One region of the Thermoanaerobacter uzonensis DSM 18761 genome, then DNA from elsewhere that is predicted to be linked to it. Evidence: riboswitches for the same ligand, from Rfam matches in the RefSeq annotation. Region 1 holds a riboswitch; each other region holds the start of a gene.

Region 1 (5,558 bases):
AACAATGAAAAAGTAGCGGATATAACAGTTAAGACTTCAAGGCTAAAAGGAATTGAAATTGGAGGAAGTCTTATTCCAAGGCTTATTGATGAAATTCCAGTAATAGCAGTTGCAGCAGTCTTCGCAGAAGGGAAAACAGTGATAAAAGATGCCGAGGAGTTAAAAGTAAAAGAAAGCAATAGAATAAATACAATCACTTCAGAATTAAAGAAAATGGGAGCAAAAATTTTTGAAACAGAAGATGGGATGATTATAGAAGGGACGGGTTTTTTAAGAGGAAATACAGTGGAAAGTTACAACGACCACAGGATTGCCATGTCTTTATGGGTTGCTGGACTTATAGCAGAAGGAGAAACTAAGATAAAAAATGCTGAATGTGTAAATATTTCATATCCAGATTTTTATAAAACCTTTGATATGCTATAATATCATTGGTGATGAATGATGAAAGAAAAGATACTTATCATAGAGGATGAAAAGCACATAGCCCGTTTTTTACAATTGGAGTTTGAACATGAAGGATATACTGTCACTGTGACTTACGATGGACCTTCTGGCTTAAAGGAGGCATTAGAAGGAGATTATGACCTTGTGCTTTTGGACATAATGCTTCCGGGAATTGATGGATTTGAAGTTTTAAAAAAAATAAGAGAACATTCTGACATACCTGTTATAATGCTTACTGCCAAGTACGAAGTAAAAGACAAAGTGGAAGGACTTGACATTGGAGCTGATGACTATGTGACAAAACCCTTTTCTATAGAAGAGCTTTTTGCAAGAGTGAGGGCTGCTTTGAGAAAGAAAAAGCCGCATCTTAAAAAAGATGTGTTAAGATATAGCGACATCACTATGGATTTGACAACTCATGAAGTAAGAAGAGCGGGTATAAAAATTGAACTTACAAAGAAAGAATTTGACCTTTTAGAGTTTTTAATTAAAAATGCGAATATAGCTTTGACAAGGGAAAAAATCCTTGAGTGCGTGTGGGGCTATGATTATTATGGAGATACTAACATAGTGGATGTATATATAAGGTATTTGAGGAGCAAAATTGACGACCCTTTTGACCTGAAGTTAATCCACACCATAAGAGGAGTGGGGTACACTTTGAAGGAGGATAAAGATGAAGATTAAGTTGTGGCCCCGCCGTATAACTTTAAGGATAGCTCTTCTTTATTCTGTAGTTTTTTCAGTAATACTGGTTGTGCTTAATGCTTCTGTGCTTTACGGCTTAAAATATTATTTAATATACCAAGCAATGGACCAAGTAACAAGCCAGGCAGAGGCTATAAAAAGTAAACTGGGGGAAATAAAAGGAGACGTCAAATTATCTGAAAAAGATTTGATTTTTTCAAGCATACCACATGAAAATATTTATACAAAAATATTTGATGAAAAAGGGAATGTCATTTATTCTTCTAAAAGATTAGAAAAAATTAATATTCCTCACGATGTAAATATAGATATTCCTATTAAAATTGACAAATATGATAAGGATTTGACTTACATCAATACCATTTTTAAAAGCGACGATAAAGTCTTCTACATCCAAGTGATAAAGGACATGGAAAATGAATATTTGTTTTTGAAACTACTTTTTATTTTGATGTTTTTTGCGGATGCGGCAGGAATTTTTGTGTCCTTTATTGCAGGATATTTCGTTACGAAGAAGGCTTTAAGACCTGTGGATTATATGACAAAAGAAGTAAGAGAGATAGATGCCTATGGGTTAAATAAAAGACTTAAAATATATGGAGAAGACGATGAACTTACAAGATTAGCAAAAACCTTTAATGACATGCTGGATAGGTTGGAAGATTCTTTTAAAAGGCAGAACATGTTTGTCTCAGATGCTTCTCACGAACTTAGAACCCCAATTTCTGTAATAAAAGGGTATATTGACATGTTGGATAGATGGGGAAAAGATGACAAGGCTGTATTGCAAGAGGCCATAGAGGCGATTAAAAAAGAGACGTTAGACATGGAACATCTCATCGAAAGACTCCTTCTGTTGGCAAAAGGAGACAATAAATCGATAAAGTTAAATAAGGAAGAGTTTAATTTAAAGGATGTAATAAAAGAAGTTGCAGAGGAAATAAAAATGTTAAATGAAAACAAAAATATAGTTGTGAAAGGGCAAAATGATATAAATATAACGGCTGACAAAAAACTCATTAAAGAGCTTATAAGGATATTTTTAGACAATGCAGCAAAATACACTTCTTCAGATGGCAATATAGAAATTGAAATGGGGAAAGATAATTCAAAAGCCTATATAAAAATTAAAGATGATGGCATAGGCATACCACAAGAAGATATTCCACATATTTTTGATAGGTTTTACAGGGTAGATAAAGCGAGAGCTAAAGAGACAGGTGGTGCAGGGTTGGGATTAGCTATTGCTAAATGGATTATCGAAGAACACAGAGGAAGTGTTATTGTAAAAAGTGAATTAGGGAAAGGCAGTGAATTTACCATAACATTACCTATCTTTCCACCAGTTTAATATGGACACAAGTTAAATATCCGGCTATAATTTAGTTAAAAATATGCCGAATCCCCGATAAGGGGTACGGGGGAACTAAATTGGGGTGAATCCACTTTTGTGGTAGGGTGTCCCTAACCCGAACCCGTCAACTAACCTCGGAGGCAAAAGGGGGAACAACATGTTTAATATTCGCATCAAGGTCAAACCTCTCATCGTATCAATTATAGCCGGATTGTTTATTTCCCAATCAGTATTTGCCGCAACTTACACAGTTAAACCCGGCGATACCTTATGGGGTATAAGTCAAAAATACGGAACTACCTATACTAAGCTGATGTCTTTAAACGGCCTTCAAAGTACAATAATATATCCAGGGCAAGTTTTACAAGTGCCGGGTAGTGATAACACATATGTTGTCCAAAAAGGTGACAGCTTGTACTTAATTGCTTTAAAATACGGCATTACTGTTGATATGCTCAAATCTGCAAACGGATACAAAAGCGACATAATATATCCTGGACAAGTCTTTATTATACCTCGTGATACTTCTTCTAATAGGACATATCAGGATGTCAGCAGAGGTTCTATTGAAAGGGGTGTAATACCCTACACAAAAGAGGAATTTGACCTCCTTGCGCGACTTGTTACCGCGGAAGCAGATGGAGAACCATACCAGGCTAAAGTAGCAGTTGCGGCCGTAGTAATAAACAGAGTTAAAAGTGGTATTTTCCCTAATACTATAAAAGACGTGATATATCAAGTCGATGCATACGGAAATTACCAATTTACTCCTGTGTTAAATGGGTGGATAAATAGACCTGCCTCAGCTGACGCTATAAGTGCAGCAAGAGATGCGTTAAGTGGTGTTGACCCAACAAACGGAGCATTGTATTATTTTGACCAAAGTTCTACTAATGCGTGGTTGTGGTCACTTCCTATAGCGGCAAGAATAGGCAATATGGTTTTCTGTTACGGCAGGTAAAACTTCCGATGAGAGGGCCAAAAACGGGTACAATTTAAGTACCCGTTTTTGGCTTAGAAAAACAATTTATACAAAGTAGAAAGGCCAAAGGCGATGAATATGAAAGAAGATAGATATTTTAAGTATTGAGAGGGAATTTTTTTATTGAAATAGATACCTACAATTATTCCTAATATATCTGCTAAAAATATCCCAAGCATAGTACCTATTAATATGTACAGAGGACTGTTGTATGATGCAGTCAAAGCTATAGCAGCCAATTGCGTTTTGTCTCCAAATTCTGATAGTACATATGTACTTATAATAGTTGCAACAGGACTGTATTTTGAATTTTTTATTTTTTCCTGTTTTGTTTCTTCCTCTATTAAAGTTGAAATTCCAAAAAACAAAAATAATAAAGCAGCTGAAAATTTTATATAAAAAATGGGAATGTATTCGGTGATATACGAACCAAATATCACAGCAATACCATTGTTTATCAAGGCTGCGATAAATATACTTATAAGAACAGTCCTTACTTTAAAAAGAGTAGCAAAGGCCATTGACATGAGCTGTGACTTATCTCCCATCTCAGAAGTAAAGATAAGGATAAATGATGTGACAAGTGCCTCCATTTTATTGCCTCCCCAACTATTATATTTCCTCTATAAATAAATTAAGACCTTTACATAATATGTAAAACATATTATGTAAAGGTCTCGTTCTTTAAGGTAAAGCCAGGGTTTCCCGATATGTTGACTTTACCACATATAAGCTATGCGAACTACTCCCCTCTACTCAATATATTGTAAAAAATTTATCATAAAATGTCAATAGGAGCAATGTAAACAGCAATAATGCCAAATTATTTAGCTTATTTTTTTAACATTTTAACTATTCCTGTATACTCGTCTGAAGTAATTTCACCGCGAGCGTACCTTAACTTGGCTTATGAAAATAGTTTGATAAACTTCTTTTAATATATTATACATCACAGTTCGCAAAAATCTAATCGCCTACTTTTGGAAATTATTTTAATTAAACTGTATTTATTTTCTCTTCATATTTTTTTCAAAAGTAAGTTTTAAAATAAAGTTGAAAGCAAGTTAACAATTTTTCGATAAATAGAAAGGAGTTGAAAAGTATGGGTTTTATATTAATCTTGGCAATTGGCTTTTATTTGTACAAAACAGGTGACCTGCAAAGAATGATTAATAATTTAAATGCAAACAAAGTGGATGAAGCAAAGAAAATACTTGATATACGCTTAGCCAAGGGAGAAATCAAATAAATATACTCCTGTAGGTGCAAAATAAAAATAGACTTTTATAAAGATGGCGATTATGCAGTATTTATTGTAGAAGATAATGGAATGGGCATATCAAAAGATGATATTCCTTTTATTTTTGAAAGGTTTTACAGAGGAGAAAAATCAAGAAATCGTGAAACAGGTGGAAGTGGAATAGGGCTTTCGATTGCAAAAGCCATAGTACTAGCCCATGGAGGCAAAATGAACGTTGAAAGCGAGATAAATAAAGGGAGTAAGTTTACTGTTAAAATTCTCCTATAAAAACTGGTTCATAAGTTTTTCATAATGGCGGTGTATAATTATTTTTGAAAGGAAGAAAGGAGGAAAAATATTATGATGAGAATGATGTAGGTATATTTAAATTTGATTTGAATTATGATACCCTTAATTTGTAATAATCAAAATAGGGAGAGGAGTTACATGTATTTAATAAACTATGCTTCTGATGACTTTCAAAAAAACTTGCAAAAATCAGATATAGTTATAATTCCTGTAGGCTCTGTTGAGGCTCATGGACATCACCTTCCTTTGGGAACTGATATTTTTTCGCCTAGACTTTTTTGTGAGATGATTGAAAGAAAAATTGGCGATTATGTGTGGATTGCACCTGAAATACCATATGGGCAAAGTTACGACTTATCTGTCTACCCTGGCACAATTCATGTGCCTTCAGAAGTATTAGCGGAGTACGTGTATGCAGTGGGTAAAAGCTTATATGAAAATGGACTTAAAAAACTTATTTTTTTAAACGGACATGGGGGAAACATAAATGCTCTCAATCTTGCCAGTGAAAAGCTAGT
Region 2 (5,558 bases), on a different contig from region 1:
TTATAAATAAGCCAATATCTGCCATCTTCGTTTTTTATAGGTTGCCGTCCATGATAAAGGTCAATTATTGTCAACCTATTATGGCCTAATGTAATATTTTCGTCTGCAAAAATACCTGACTCATCCGGGCCACGATGTCGTATTTTCTCAAGCATCCTTTGTACTTTGCTCTTATCACCAGTTCCTATAATTCCTGCTAATCCACACATTTCCTATCATTCCTCCCTTTTAGATATAAAACAAATTAAATAGGAACGTAAGAAAAGATCTTACGTTCCTGAATTTTCACACTTCTATAGTTGATTTTCCATATTCACGTAAAATCTTTTCTACCCTTTCTTTTTCAGGTATTATTCTGTGTTTTTCATAGTCATAAGCATAGCATGCCCCATCTATAACTTTGGTTTGTAGTGCTCCTTTAGCGTATTTGTTACCTTTGAGATGAGGTGCATCTAATAGACCAATCTTTATAGCCAATGCTAATACGTCTGGATCAGAAAGTGGATCAGGACTGTGAGGTGCCAAGCTCTTTATCGCTTCCAATAAAACCCTTGTCTCTTTCTTTAACTGTTCTTTTCTTTGAATTACTTCTTTATCCTGAGTCAAATCAGGCATTCCAAACATAGAGTTTTTTATCACGGCTTTTACTATTTTAACGCTTTCAATTATATCTTCTGGCGTTGCAGCATGATGAGCTTCACAATATCCCACTACGTGATATATATGAGGTCTTATAGCCATAGAGAGATAAGCACTAGAAGCCAATTGGCCTTTAGCCTCTAAAAGGTCAGTTGGAAAACTTGCAAGTCCTGCTCTTGCTTGCCTTATAACTCTGAAATTTTCATCTTGCAATTCTTCTATTAGCTCTATCTTAGCCAACATCTTTGCCAAATCCATTTTTGGTGAAATAGAAGCAGGCACGTTAAACATAAACTGAGCTACATAGTCTCTAACACCCATTTTCTTTGCATTATATGCCGCAAGATATGCCATTGTTACCCCAATTACATCATGAGCATCCCTCAAGCTCCAATGGTGTGGCTCATTTACCTCCACTGGTACACCCCTTTCGGCGTGCCATTTCATCAATTGTTGATTTTCTCTGATTGAAGTATTAACATCTCTTGGACCTCTTCCATCGAGAACATTGTACCAGCTAAGTGGTATTGCTGCCCACGCATTGTGGATCGTTCTTAAAAGCATTTCTGCCATCTTAAATACGTCATTTGTGCCACTATAGCACCTTAAAAGAGGATAATTACCTCTTCTTGAAGCCTCATATATCCTTAATAAGTCTTCTTCCTTTCTTATAGGGACACCGCCTGCTCCATCTAAAGCTTTGTCATATTTTTTATCAAAGAAGTGTTCTTGTGCATTTTGGTCTGGGGCAAGAGAAATTACATCTAAAATTTCTGCCTCTGCTATCTTCTTAACACCTTCTATAGTATCTTCCAATGAAGGAAGCCCAAAGTGGTGTCTTATGATAGGATAGGGGAATTTGTCCTCTATTCTTCCTATTAGTGTATCAGCAAAAACCCGCTGTCTATGATTTGTACTTCCTCCTCTTAAAAAATTAATTGTAGCTTCATCGCCATTTTTACCATCAAAAACTGCTGCAAATATTCCCGACCTTCTCGCTACTTCTGCATTAGGTTCTGTACCACCAAACACCCATTTTATATCTTTTAAATTGTTAAATTCTATTTCTCTTTTAAGTTCTTCTAAAAGTTTTTCAAGAGCTGACGGAGTTAGTCTAAAGCTTACTCCTACAATCTCTGGCTTATGTTCTTTAACAGCTTCAATCAATTTTTTAATAGGAACTGCAGGGCCTAAAAATACAGTCTCATAACCTTGCTGTTCTGCAAATCTCAAAAAATTATACACACCTGCTACATGGACGCAATTGCCTATCGCTGCCGCTACAATTAACTTTTTCATGCTGTCGTTACCTCCTTTCTTTTTCCTTCCACCAATTCTATAATTTCTTCAACTGTCATACCTTGTATGCCAAGCTTTTCAGCCGTTCTTCCAATTTTCCAATAATCTTTTCCATGCATAACTGAAGCAAGATGTATAACAGCATCAATAGTTGGAGTCTTAATGCCTATTTCTTTCCCTATAGAAGACATAGGCACCAAACTCATAGGAACGTCTTCAAATATATAACGACAGTCTAATGTTTGAGGAGCTAATAAACCAACATAAGCTTTTGTATTTTGAATTGCCTCATATAGATTTTCTCCTTCCGTATTATAACTTTCTTTTAGCCATCTTTTAGCTGAAATAGCGTTTACACCCAGGGTTTTTGCCACCATCATTCTCTCATTGTCTATTTTCTCCAATATCTTTGCAACAGAAGGAGAAATACCTTCACGATAATATTCAAAATTACCTTTAGTAGTTTCTATTCTCGCTGCATTCAAAAGAGTGGGTGTAGGATGAAAAACAGCTCCAAAATTGTTAAAACTCGTTTCAAGAACATTTTGTGCTGGAATAAATTGAGAAAAGGCAGTATTAAGTGCTTCCACCACCATTTGTGTTCTATCTTTAGGTATTGCAGCAACAGATACAACTTCCTTTATCTTATATATTTTCGATTTTCCCATGGAAGACCTGCAGGCATATATAAAAGTATCTGTTTCTGCAATAACTACATCTAAATCTCCTCTTTTTCTTATAACATTATAAAGCTCTAAAGCACCACCAGTTCTTCCAGGATTTAATACAATTATTTGACCATCCTTAAGATATGGCAGCATCTCTTCAGCAATTTTATAATGGGCAGAAGCAGGAACTACAACTAAAATTATGTCAACATCTCTAATAGCTTTCTCCATGTCATCAGTTATCACATTTAACTTACCAAAGCCTTCCACTTCTCCTTCTAGTTCAATTCCACCTTTTTCTATAATAGGAAGTAATTTTTGATAGGTTCTATTGAACAAATTAACTTTATAACCTTTTAAAGCGAGATGCCCGGATATCGCTTGACCCCCATTCCCAGCTCCAATTACTGCAAAAGAGAGTTGCTTCATTTTGACTACCCCCTTTTAAAGAAATGAAAAAGCTATAGAGGAAAATCTATAGCTTTAACCTTCGGTGTCTGAAAAGACACAAAAAGACACCAATGCTATCATCCTCCTCTTTCAACGCTTACGAGGTTAGCTGACGGATTCGGGTCGAAAGATAACCCTACCATCTTATTACAAAGATGGATTCACCCCGGAAAGTGGTTCCCCCGCTTCTTTACGAATTCAGCGTTTAGCATTTTATTTAATTTTCAATTTATTTTTATTATATCATAAAATCAAAAAGTTGTAAAGGAAAACATACTAATATTTCCCAAAATCCTCTCCTACCCTTATTTCATCTAAGTAATTATATATAGTATATCTGGAAACACACAATATTTTTGCTACGTAATCCACAGCACCTCTTATCAAAAAAGTCCCTTTTTCATCCAACATCTTAACCACTTGTACCTTCTCTTCTTTTGTCATGAAATTCACAGGTTTCCCGTAATTTTCTAACGTTGTGTTTACTATACTTTCCAGCACATCGCTAACACTACCTGTATAAGCCTCTCGAGCCTCTTCATTGGTATCCGTCACATCACAAAACTCTGATAAAGTATTTTTTACCATTATAAATTCCGAAATATCAATATTGATGGTAAGGCATCCAACAGGTTTACCATTTTCATCTTTTATAAAAAGAGCAGATGACTTTAAAATTTTTCCATCTTTGCCTTTATTTTTGTAATTTGTTAAATTTTCTACGTTATCAGATTTTAATACTTTCGATATAGTTTCAGGTAAAGGGCTCCCTACATCTCTTCCTGTTACATGCCCGTTTACAATTGCGATAATTGGACTTTGTGGAGAAGAAAAGTCATGCAATGCTACTTCACAATTTTTTCCAAACGTATGTGCTATTCCTTCCATCATAGGGATTATGCTCTTCAAGATAGGATGTGTCTTCATTGGCTTTAAATCCCCCTAATCATACAATATTAAATATATTCAATGAGGTAATGAAAAATTACTGATAGGGCTATAAAAATATCCGCACAAAAGATAAGATATTAATAAAAAATTTATTAACGTTATTATACATGCCTCAAACAAGGTTGTCAAGCACTATTTCCTTTGCATCTGCCCACAATCTTTCTAAATTATAAAATTCCCTTTCGGGTTGTTGAAATATGTGAACTATTACATCACCATAATCCATTAAAACCCACTTACCCCAATTGTAACCTTCAATATGACCAACAAAAATGCCGTCTTCCATAAGTTTTTTTTCAATTTCGTCTATCAATGCTTTAACGTGAGTATCCGAATTGCCAGTGGCAATAATAAAATAATCTGCAACAATTGTTAAGTCTCCTATATACAAAATCTTTATATCAGAAGCTTTCTTATCTTCTAAAACTTTATAGATTTTAAATACCTTATCTTTTACGTCTATCACTAAATCAACCTCCACTTTATATATTTTTTCCCAAAATTATAGTTATATCAACACTACTGCCTCCATTTGTATCTTCCACTACGATAGCATTTTTTAAAATTTTTTTCAAATCTTCTACTACTTTTTTATCATCAGTCCTATTAATTATCTGAGTAGTGTTGTAAGTGGTACCTATTACATTCCCTATTTTCACTACATCATACCCTTGTTGTTTTAACAAATCAGCTGTCTTTGCGGCTACTCCTGGTACACCACCGCCATTTAAAACCTCTATTTTTATATTTTTGTTAACTGTCATCTCATTAGTTTTATCATCTATATTGCCATCTAAATTCGCCATAAATTGTCTTACTTCTTGGGGATCTGTAATATAATAAGCAATCCCATCAATGTACTGAGGAGTACCAGGCAAAGTAGCTGTTTTTATATTGTCTTTGTCAAGTTTCAAAAGGTAATCTGCATACTTTAGCATAGTAACAGGTGGTATGTTTGTTTCTACGTATTGATTTATGGTTTTTAATATACGATGAATTTTTAACAAAGTACTGGGGTTTTTAGCTTTTTCAAACATTGCTAACAAAAATTCTCTTTGTACTTTGACCCTTTCTAAATCTTGTTCTGCATACCCATGTCTAAATCTCACCAACTGTAAAGCCTTTTCTCCATCCAAAAGCTGTACACCTTTTTTCAAATGTATGTGAAGATTTCCCGCATTGTCATCATAATTCATGTCCATAGGAACGTTCATCTCTACTCCGCCTAAATCATCTACTAACTGTTTAAAACCTTCATATCCAATCTTTACATAATAATCAACAGGTTCTCCAATAAGCTGTGACACCGTATCCATCGCCAACTGAGGCCCACCTATTGGATAAGCAGCGTTTATCTTTTGTGTCCCATATTTGTCAAGTTTAATCATTGTATCTCTTGGAATAGATAAGATATAAGCTTTATTAGTTTTAGGATTATAAGATAATAATATCATAGTATCAGAACGCCTTGGATCTGTTGGTGATGTTTCATCAACTCCCAAAACCAATATATTTATTTTCTGAATCGTTTCTGAATTTTTGTTTTCACTG
Region 3 (5,558 bases), on a different contig from region 1:
GGACAGTGCCTCATGCTGCATTTTTGATTGCAGGAGATACATTAGAAGTGGCAAAAGCTTACAGAGATATAACTCCACCTGATGAGAAGATAACCATTTTAGTTGATACTTTTAAAGACGAAGTGGAAGAGGCGTTGAGGGTTGCTGAATTTTTAGGGGATAGGTTATACGGAATAAGACTTGATACTCCATCAGAAAGAGGAGGAGTTACACCTAGTTTAGTGTATGAACTAAGGCAGAGATTAAATCAAAAAGGATTTACAAATGTAAAAATTATAGTTTCTGGAGGTTTGAATCCGGAAAGAATTGCAGAACTTTCTGAAAGTGGGGCAGATGCTTTTGGAGTAGGAAGTTACATATCTGATGCTCAGCCTATTGACATGACAATGGATATAAAAGAAGTAGAAGGAGTACCTATTGCTAAAAGAGGGAGAATTCCTGGTATTATAGAAAATAAAAAGCTGAAAAAGATAAAATAGTTTTCGGAGATGATAGTTAATGAGAAAATTTATTATATTATCTTTCATTTTGATGTTTATTTTTACAGGATGCAAAACAACTCCACAAAATATGGTAAATTTCCCGCAAACCTCTGAGGATAAAACTGATATTGAAAAAGAAAAGCCTGCAGAGGGTGGCACTTTAAGAATAAATATCACTTCTTTTGATACATTAAATCCTTTTTTAAATGACAATGAACGAGTAAGACAAATGTTGAATTTGTCATTAGAAGGATTAGTTACCTTGGATAAAACTTTAAAGCCTGTTCCTCAATTAGCAGAAAATTGGGAAATAAGTGGACTTAATATAAAATTTTATTTAAAAAAGAATGTTAAATGGCAGGATGGAGTAAGTTTTACGGCTAATGATGTAAAATTTACTTTTGATTCTTTTAAAAGTAATGATGTAAAAAGCCCTTATAAGGACATTCTCATTAACTATCTCTCCTCTTATAAGACAAACGGGGATTATGAATTTGAAATTATTCTAAATAAACCTGTTGCGAACCCAATAGCTTTGTTTACTTTTCCTATTCTAGCAGAGCATCAATATAAAGGTAAGGAAGATATTTTAAATAAAGATATTGTACCTATTGGTACAGGGCCATATAAGATATCTTCTTACAGCGTTGGCAGAGAAGTTATTTTTGAAAGAAATCCTTATTATAGAGGCGACAAACCTTATATAGATAGTATAGTATTTAAAATTGTGCCTAATGAAAATGCTATGATAACATCTTTTCAAAGCAAAGAAGCAGATTTTACTTTTTTAAATGACATAGACTGGGATAAGTATAAAGAACTTTCAAATGTAAATATTTACAAATATGTTATGCAAGATTATGTATTTATGGCTCCTAATTATCAAAATCCAGCTTTGAAAGATTCAAATGTCAGGAAAGCAATGTGCTATGGAATAGATGTTGACAAAATTTTAAAAGAAGTATATTTTAGTCATGGGTTAAAGTCATGTATTCCGGTCCGTCCTGATTCATGGCTTTATAGCAATAAAATAGTATCTCATAGTTACGATATAAAAGAGGCAAATAAAATATTAGAGGAAAGTGGTTGGAATTTAGTTAAAGGGATAAGAAGCAATGGAACTTATCAGCTCAAATTTGATTTGCTGGTAAATGCAAATAATCCATATTTGATTAAAGTTGCTCAAATTATAAAGAATAATTTAAAAGATGTAGGAATTGAAATAAACATTGTACCAAAAGATTGGGACAATTTACTAAGTTCTGTATATTCAGGTAAATTTGATTTGGCGTTAATGGAGTGGAATTTAAGTTATAATCAAGATATGTCTACAATGTTTATGACAAAAGGCAAAGACAATTTTATGGGTTATAGTAATTCTAAAGTTGATGAAATATATAGTAGAATTTTTTATGATTCACAAGAGAATTCTTTAAAAACAGATTATCAAGCTTTGGAAGAAGTTTTTTTAGAGGAACAACCCATAATTGGCCTTTTCTATATTGAAGGAGCAGTTATGGCATATGACAATGTAAAAGTTGTGGGCCCTACTGGATTTAATGTTTTTAACAATATAGAAAAATGGTATATAAAAAAGTAGTGTAAAGTTATCCTAGAATTTAAAGAAAAACAAGCATACCGTAAAAACTTTGATTTAAGATATTTCAAGGGTTGTACTGAAAATTATCCTACAGTATCTTGACACCATCCTTAACAGAATAATAGTTGACAAAAATAAAGAAAGGAAGATTGTTAATGAAAAAAGAAAATGTAAAGTTTAAGATTGTTTTTATACTGCTAATATATACTTATTTAATTGTAAGTAACATATTACTTCAAAAGATGAACCGTATTTCGGAAATTACATATAACCAAATAATACTTATATGGAGCAATCTAATTTTTTATTTTGTTTTAGGGATATTATTAACTATTCCCTTTTTTTTGAGTGAAGCTAAGAAAAAAGGTAAATGGGGGATAAATTATAAATATTTATTAACTTTTATTTTACCTTTAGTTATCATAGTTTTTCCCTATTTTTACCCTGTTTCGTTAGATTTCTTCTATCTAGTATATATATCAGAGCATATCATTAATGCACTGGCTGTTGTATCAGGGTATTCGTTAATTTTCATAATTAATAAGAAAGACTAAGAAATAAATTAGTAGAATACTTTTAATATGACAATATCACAAAATAATAACACAGGACTAAAAATAGGTATTGACACTGACCTAAAAAGATTATATAATTCATAGTGTGACGAAATTAAATAAAGCATGCGGTGGTGGCGGAACTGGCAGACGCGTACGTTTGAGGGGCGTATGGGGTTTCCCGTGTGGGTTCAAGTCCCACCCTCCGCACCATAAAAGAGAAAGAGGCGTTAAGCCTTTTATTTTTTTGTCACACAAATTATTAATTTTTTATAAAATATATTAAAAAAAGATTAAAAAGTTTAAGAAAATGTAATGTAAACATTGACTTTGACTATGTAATATGATAAGATAAGACAAAAGGACAAAATATGCAATCTTGCCGAATCCGAAAGGTACGGAGGAACCGCTTTTTGGGGTTAATCTGTAGCTTTAAGCTGCAGTAGGGATACCTTCTGTCCCGCACCCGACAGCTAACTCCGGAGGCAATAAAGGAAGGAGATTTGCAGTGGATCAGCGAATAGGAAAGATGATTTTTGGAATTTCTGTGTTTGGCGCGACGCTGATAGGTAGTTCTTTTTTGAACCCGGCGTTTGCGGAAGTATTAGGAATTGGAAAGGTGACAGGCAATTATGTAAATGTGCGAACTCAAGGAAGCTTATCAGGAAATATTATTACTCGCTTAAATTGGAATGACACAGTGACGGTGTTAGATAAGCAAAACGGGTGGTACAAGATAAAGCTTTTTGATGGAAGAGAAGGATGGATTTTTGGTGAATATTTATCTGTAAGAAATCCTTCTAATGTCTCAAGAGGAGATTCGGAAAGATCAGCAAGTGTTGGTATAGTGACAGGTAGTTATGTTAATGTGAGAAGTGAAGCGGGTTTATCGGGTAGAATTATAACACAGCTTAACAAAAATACTACAGTGACTGTATTAGATAATCAAAATGGGTGGTACAAGATAAAGCTTTCTGATGGAAGAGAAGGATGGATTTACGGAGAATATTTAGCAGTAAGAAGCTCATCGAATGTTTCAAGAGGCGAAGTAGATAGAAGTTTGGCAGATAAGTTAATAGATTTTGCTAAATCTTTTGTTGGAACTCCTTATGTCTATGGAGGTTCAACTCCAAAAGGATTTGATTGTTCCGGCTTTGTTTACTATGTATTTAGGAATTTTGGCTTTGCTTTGCCAAGAACTGCAGATGAGCAAGCTACAGTAGGAGAAAAGGTTAGTTATGACAGTTTAGTTCCAGGAGATTTAGTGTTTTTTAAGACGCTGGGAAGCAGTGTTATAAATCATGTAGGAATATACATAGGCAATGGGGAATTTATAAATAGTTCTTCAGGTAGGGGAATGGTTATGATAAGTCCCTTATATGAAGGATATTATAGGGATCATTACGTTACTGCGAGACGTATTATAAAATAGGGTCAACTATTAGTGTTGGCCCGGTGGAATATTTAAGGGACGATGTAAGGATTTTTTTAAAAATTTTATTAATCTCATGGGATTTTGTAAGCAAACGGAGAGTGCTCGTAGAGAGTGCTCTTTTTTATATTGACTATTTTTATTCCTTGAGATATTATATAATACTGTATACGCGATATAGCCTATTTTATGGAAGGAGATACCTTATGAAATTTGTAAGAGAAGATGTAAGAAATATAGCCATTATTGCTCATGTTGATCATGGAAAAACTACTTTGGTTGATGCCATGCTTAAACAAAGCGGTATTTTTAGGGAAAATGAAAAAGTTGAGGAAAGAATCTTGGATTTTAATGATTTGGAAAGAGAAAGAGGCATAACAATTCTTGCTAAAAATACCGCTATACGATATAAAGATGTGAAAATAAATATAGTTGATACACCAGGACATGCAGATTTTAGCGGTGAAGTAGAGCGAGTATTAAAAATGGTAGATGGGGTACTTTTGCTGGTGGATTCTTTTGAAGGACCTATGCCGCAGACCCGTTTTGTGTTAAGTAAAGCGTTGGAACTGGATCTAAAACCTATAGTTGTTATAAATAAAATTGATAGACCTGATGCAAGACCGGAAGAGGTTATTGACGAAGTTTTAGATTTATTTATTGAATTAGGAGCAAATGATGACCAAATTGATTTCCCTGTTGTCTACACATCTGCAAAAGAAGGTATAGCAAAATTAAGTTTAGAAGAAGAGTCTCATGACTTGAGACCTCTTTTTGATACAATTTTAGACTATATTCCTGCACCAATGGGAGATATTGAGGCACCATTGCAACTTATAGTGACTACTTTAGATTATGATGATTACATTGGGAGAATTGCCATTGGAAAAGTAGTTAGAGGAAAAATAATTTCAGGGGAAGAAGCGTCTATATGTAAAAGAGATGGGTCAATACAAAAAGTTCACATAAATAATCTATATCAGTTTGAAGGATTAAAAAGAGTGCAAGTAGAAGAAGCAAGCTTGGGAGATATTGTGGCGGTTTCTGGCATAAGCGATATTGAGATTGGAGAGACCATTGCAGATAAGGATAATCCTGAAGCGGTAGACTTTGTTCGAATAGAAGAGCCTACAGTTTCTATGACTTTTAGTGTAAATACCAGTCCTTTTGCTGGAACTGAGGGTAAATACGTTACTTCAAGACATTTAAGAGAAAGGCTTTTTAAAGAGCTAGAGACAAACGTCGCGTTACGAGTTGAAGAAACAGATTCTACTGATTCTTTTAAGGTGTCTGGAAGAGGAGAGCTGCATCTTTCTATTTCAATTGAGACTATGAGACGGGAAGGGTATGAATTGCAGGTTTCTAAACCTACGGTGATTTTTAAAGAAATAAATGGTGTAAAAATGGAACCTGTTGAACTTTTGACAATAGATATTCCTGAAGAATATATGGGAGTTGTAATGGAAAAATTAGGGCCGAGAAAAGCTGAA

The links. Region 1 has a riboswitch for cyclic di-AMP ahead of BUB32_RS07815 (cell wall hydrolase). Riboswitches for the same ligand answer to the same signal wherever they lie in the genome.
Region 2: it holds a riboswitch for cyclic di-AMP, as region 1 does, so the genes downstream of both, BUB32_RS09615 (NAD/NADP-dependent octopine/nopaline dehydrogenase family protein) here and BUB32_RS07815 (cell wall hydrolase) in region 1, are expected to answer to the same signal.
Region 3: it holds a riboswitch for cyclic di-AMP, as region 1 does, so the genes downstream of both, BUB32_RS09395 (C40 family peptidase) here and BUB32_RS07815 (cell wall hydrolase) in region 1, are expected to answer to the same signal.

Annotation. Positions count from the first base shown of each region.
Region 1 covers NZ_FQUR01000012.1:11,410-16,967, reverse strand. The annotation lists gene aroA (3-phosphoshikimate 1-carboxyvinyltransferase) at 1-426, shown strand, start outside; gene BUB32_RS07825 (response regulator transcription factor) at 445-1,134, shown strand; gene BUB32_RS07820 (sensor histidine kinase) at 1,124-2,506, shown strand; cyclic di-AMP (ydaO/yuaA leader) riboswitch at 2,541-2,667, shown strand; gene BUB32_RS07815 (cell wall hydrolase) at 2,667-3,470, shown strand; gene BUB32_RS07810 (TMEM165/GDT1 family protein) at 3,524-4,084, opposite strand; partial or broken gene BUB32_RS13415 (SHOCT domain-containing protein) at 4,324-4,398, opposite strand; gene BUB32_RS12965 (hypothetical protein) at 4,594-4,740, shown strand; partial or broken gene BUB32_RS07805 (sensor histidine kinase) at 4,733-5,019, shown strand; gene BUB32_RS07800 (creatininase family protein) at 5,179-5,558, shown strand, end outside.
Region 2 covers NZ_FQUR01000015.1:67,044-72,601, reverse strand. The annotation lists gene asnB (asparagine synthase B) at 1-209, opposite strand, end outside; gene BUB32_RS09620 (cobalamin-dependent protein) at 286-1,938, opposite strand; gene BUB32_RS09615 (NAD/NADP-dependent octopine/nopaline dehydrogenase family protein) at 1,935-3,035, opposite strand; cyclic di-AMP (ydaO/yuaA leader) riboswitch at 3,137-3,270, opposite strand; gene BUB32_RS09610 (helix-turn-helix transcriptional regulator) at 3,333-3,983, opposite strand; gene rsfS (ribosome silencing factor) at 4,120-4,473, opposite strand; gene BUB32_RS09600 (LCP family protein) at 4,490-5,558, opposite strand, start outside.
Region 3 covers NZ_FQUR01000015.1:29,623-35,180, forward strand. The annotation lists gene BUB32_RS09375 (nicotinate phosphoribosyltransferase) at 1-479, shown strand, start outside; gene BUB32_RS09380 (peptide ABC transporter substrate-binding protein) at 499-2,082, shown strand; tRNA gene BUB32_RS09390 (tRNA-Leu) at 2,765-2,849, shown strand; cyclic di-AMP (ydaO/yuaA leader) riboswitch at 3,007-3,139, shown strand; gene BUB32_RS09395 (C40 family peptidase) at 3,145-4,068, shown strand; gene typA (translational GTPase TypA) at 4,275-5,558, shown strand, end outside.